Regions from separate parts of the Massilia scottii genome, predicted to be linked through region 2. Evidence: riboswitches for the same ligand, from Rfam matches in the RefSeq annotation. Region 2 holds a riboswitch; the other holds the start of a gene.
What was found. Region 2 has a riboswitch for cobalamin ahead of RBA41_RS07745 (CbtB domain-containing protein). Riboswitches for the same ligand answer to the same signal wherever they lie in the genome.
Positions count from the first base shown of each region.

Region 1: another riboswitch for cobalamin. It lies ahead of RBA41_RS03515 (TonB-dependent receptor); the one in region 2 lies ahead of RBA41_RS07745 (CbtB domain-containing protein).

Region 1 covers NZ_JAVCWM010000002.1:270,509-272,705, reverse strand. The annotation lists gene RBA41_RS03520 (TonB-dependent siderophore receptor) at 1-176, shown strand, start outside; cobalamin riboswitch at 317-553, shown strand; gene RBA41_RS03515 (TonB-dependent receptor) at 731-2,197, shown strand, end outside.
Region 2 covers NZ_JAVCWM010000004.1:384,145-386,341, reverse strand. The annotation lists gene RBA41_RS07750 (hypothetical protein) at 1-309, shown strand, start outside; cobalamin riboswitch at 376-605, shown strand; gene RBA41_RS07745 (CbtB domain-containing protein) at 756-953, shown strand; gene RBA41_RS07740 (CbtA family protein) at 944-1,696, shown strand; gene RBA41_RS07735 ((2Fe-2S) ferredoxin domain-containing protein) at 1,700-2,038, shown strand; gene RBA41_RS07730 (cobaltochelatase subunit CobN) at 2,025-2,197, shown strand, end outside.

The DNA of each region.
Region 1 (2,197 bases), on a different contig from region 2:
TGTTCGACCTGGCGCTGCGCTACGACCTGGGCCGGCTGGGCATGAACGACTGGATGGCCGAACTGCACGTGAACAATGTGGCGGACAAGGAGTATGTCGCCTCCTGCTTCGCCGCCCACAGCTGCTATCTGGGCCTCTCGCGCTCGGCACGGGCGACCTTGAAATACAACTGGTAAGCGCCAGTTTGCGCACTTCATTGCCCATGATGCGGCAATGAGGCGCGCCAGGCTGTCCGGCGCCGGCCGGCAAGCGTAGCGCTTCCTCGGGCCCGGCCTGTCACTGCATATTGAAACGTTGCCAAATACATCAGCAGCCGTTATGATTGCCACGTTTTGGTGCTCGCGGCCTTGTTCTGAAGGCCGCAGTTAAACGGGAAACACGCGCTGGCATGCCAGCGGCAAACGTGTGCTGTCCCCGCAACGGTAAAACAGGCGCCGCATGTCGTGCAACGACGTGCGGCCGGTTGTCTCTTTGGTCCACTGTGCCGCCGGCATGGGAAGGCGAGGCAATCTGACCTGTCAGCCCGGATACCGGCCAGGACGCATGGAAGCAAGCGGCCGGGAATTGTCGTGTTTGTGGATCGCCTGGGACCGCGCTTAACGCCGCCGCTCCCTCATCTCCATCGACTCTCGCGCCTCTGTCGGCCGCAGCTTCTTTTTTCTCGGTGCACGGGGATGTGCGCCGTACAAAACAAGCGGACCGGCCTGTCCGGTCTTAACCGAGAGTACCCGTGAAAAATACCACCCCTGCCCCGTCGCAACGCGGGCTGCGCCTGCTGTCGCCAATGCTGCTGCTGGCCATGCCCGCCTTTGCCAACGCCACCGTCGACGGCGATACCCCATCCCCCGTCCAGCAAGTGCGCGTGTCCGCCAGCCTGATACCGCTCGGCGTCGCCGATTCGGCCAACCAGGGCACCGTGACCGCCAGGCAGCTCGAAAACCGTCCCTTGCTGCGCACAGGCGAGCTGCTTGAAGCGGTGCCAGGCCTGATCGTGACCCAGCACGCCGGCGACGGCAAAGCCAATCAATATTTCGCGCGCGGATTCAATCTCGATCACGGCACCGATTTCCGCACCACGGTCATGGGCATGCCGGTCAACTTGCCGACCAATGCGCACGGCCAGGGCTATTCGGACCTGAATTTCCTGATTCCGGAGCTGGTCAGCACCATCGCGTATAAAAAAGGCACCTATTACGCGGAGGAAGGCGATTTTTCCGTCGCCGGCGCAGCCGCTTTCGACTACGTGCGGCACATGGAGCAAGGCTTGCTGAGCCTGGAGGCCGGCCAGAACCGCTTCAGCCGCGCGCTGCTCGCCAACGCCACCCCGCTCGCCGCCGGTACGCTGCTGTACGCCCTCGAACGCGCGGGCCAGGATGGTCCCTGGGAGACGCCGGAAGACTACAAGCGTGTCAACGGCGTGCTGTCGTACAGCTGGCGGCGCGGCGACGACGATGTGCGGGTGACGGCGATGGGCATGCATTCGTCGTGGACGTCGACCGATCAGGTGCCGCAACGCGCGCTCGACGCCGGGCTGATCGGCCGCTATGGCACGCTCGCTCCCACGGATGGCGGCGACACCTCGCGTTACAGCCTGTCGGGCGAGTGGCGCCGCCAGTACGGCACGGGCAGCGCCAGGGCCAATGCCTACATCATCGCATCGCGGCTCGACCTGTTCAGCGACTTTACCTATGCACTGGACGATCCGGAGCACGGCGACCAGTTCCACCAGGCGGAAAGCCGGCAGATTCTCGGCCTGGACGCGCAGCGCGCATGGCGCCACGCCCTGGGCCCCTTCGCTTCCGAGACAGCGTTCGGCGTTCAGCTGCGCCAGGACAGGCTGGCCCCGGTCGGCCTGTATTTGAGCCAGGCGCGCCAGCGCCGCTTGAGCGTGCGCGAGGACAGGGTCAAGCAGCGCAGCGGCGCGCTGTACCTGTCCAATAGCACCGTCTGGGCGCCATGGCTGCGCACTGTCGCCGGGCTGCGCGCCGACCGCTACGGGTTCGATGTCCACAGCGACACGGGCGCCAACTCGGGCAAGGTGAATGCCGGCATCACCAGTCCGAAGTTCACGGCGATTTTCACGCTGGGGAACAATGCGGAGATGTACCTGAACTGGGGACGGGGCTTCCACAGCAATGACGCGCGTGGCGTGACCGGCACCGTCGATCCCAGGACCGGCCTGGCGGTGGACGCCGAC
Region 2 (2,197 bases):
GCTTACATGGGGCGCTGCGCCGAAGACCCGGAGAGCGAGGCTCCGTACGGCCAGGCCGAGATCGACGAGTGCGCCGGAATCCTCGACACTTATGCCGCTGCCGTGGAAAAGCTCCCCCAACCTGCAGCCCCCGCCGCGATCATGAAAGAAGTCGAACGCGTCGTCCTTGCCCTCAATGCGTTTGATGAACGCTGCAGCGTGATCGAGACCGAAGAGCGCGAAAGCCTGTGCGACATCATCTACCTGGTTGCCAAGGATGCGGGCCTGGAAGCCGACGAAGACATCACCGAACAATGGCGCGACTGGTAAATTCGTCCGCTGCGCACACGCCGGCCCGCGCAACCTTGCAATTTATATAGTCCAGACCTATACTTCGCCGGTAGTCAAGCTTCTGGTTCTGGCAAACGATCGTTTGCCGGATTAAATGGGAAGCCGGTGCGACCTCTCAAGGGGGGCAAAGCCGGCGCTGCCCCCGCAACGGTAAGCGAGTCAAGGATGTGCATCAAGCCACTGTGCCTAGTCAGCATGGGAAGGCGCATATCCGGGAAGGGTTTTTTGCCCCGCCACTCGCCAGCCCGGAAACCAGCCGAAGCGGTAAGTCGTTTGTATCGCGGAGGGCGATCCAGGTGGATCGCTGCGTTCCGCACCCCATCTCACGTTCCTTCTCCCCGTACAAGCCCCGGTTGCCGGACAGGGCAAGACGCGCGCGTCTGCATTTGCCTGGCTTTATGCGAAATGCTTTAGGAAGGAATGCCATGTCGCCGATCCGTAGCTTCATCACCACCGCCGATGAACAAGTCCCGTTTGTCTCCATCAAGGAGCGCATTGTGCAGGCCATGTGCGCCGCCAGCCTTGGCATCGTGCTGCTGTACGGTGCCGGTTTCGCCTCGATGGAAGCGCTGCACAACGCGGCGCACGACAGCCGCCACTCGGCCGGCTTCCCATGCCACTGATCCGCACCGCGCCCGCGGCAAGCCTGGGCACCTTCAACCGCATCATCGCCAGCGCAGCGGCGGCCGGCATCCTGGCCGGCCTGCTGCTGACCGGCGTGCAGCAGCTGCAAGTGGCACCCATTATCTTGCAGGCCGAGGTGTTCGAGAGCGCCGCGCCGAAGGCACTGGAGCAGGCCGCACCGCACAGCCACGCCGACGCCACGCCGCACGAACACGCGGATGAGGGCGCCCATGAACACGGCGGCTGGCAGCCGGACGACGGCGCCGAGCGCACCTTCTACACGGCGGTGGCCAACATCAGCGCCGGCGTCGGCTTCGCGCTGCTGCTGGCAGCGGCCATCAGCCTGCATGGCGGCGCAAGCGGCTGGCGCGCGGGCGTGCTGTGGGGCGCGGCCGGCTACACGGTCTTTTTCGTGGCGCCCTCGGTCGGCCTGCCGCCCGAGCTGCCGGGTACCGTCGCGGCGCCGCTGCTGGCGCGCCAGTTGTGGTGGACCGCCACCGTCATGGCCAGCGCGGGCGGGCTGGCGCTGCTGGTCTTCGCCAAGAACTGGCCGCTCAGGATCGCCGGCGCCTTGCTGCTGTTCGTGCCGCATCTGGTCGGTTCGCCCCAGCCGAAGGTCCATTCGAGCAGCGCACCGCCCGAGCTGGCGCTGAGCTTCCTGTACGCGACCTTGCTGGCCAATGCCGCCTTCTGGGTGGCCATGGGCGCGCTGGCGGGCTATTTCTACAAGAAATTCGGCTGACCGATGCGTACCCATGACCGGCACGTGTTCATGTGCGTCGGCCCGCGCTGCACCGAAAACGGCGTGCAGGCGCAGGCCGTGTTCGAGCACATGGGGCGCGAGATCGACGCCCATCCGGACCTCTGCGTCAAGCGCACCCGCACGCACTGCATGGTCGCATGCCGTAATGAAGGGCCGATCGTGGTGGTGTACCCGGAAGGCGTGTGGTACCGGCGCGTCGACGAAGCGGCAGCAGGGCGCATCGTCGCCGAGCACCTGATCGGCGGCGCCGAAGTGACCGACCTGATTTTCCATCGCATCGGCGAAGGCGACACAATTGTGGCGGACCATGACATCACCTGATTTTCCTCAAGGCCCGGCGCACATCGCGCTGCTTACCCACGCATCGAACGACCTGACTGTCCTGCACCACGCAGTGAGCCAGTTGCCGCCGGAGTTCGGCGCGGTGGCGGGCGTGAGCCTGCAGGGGCTCGACGCCGACGGCGGCGCCACGGCGCTGCT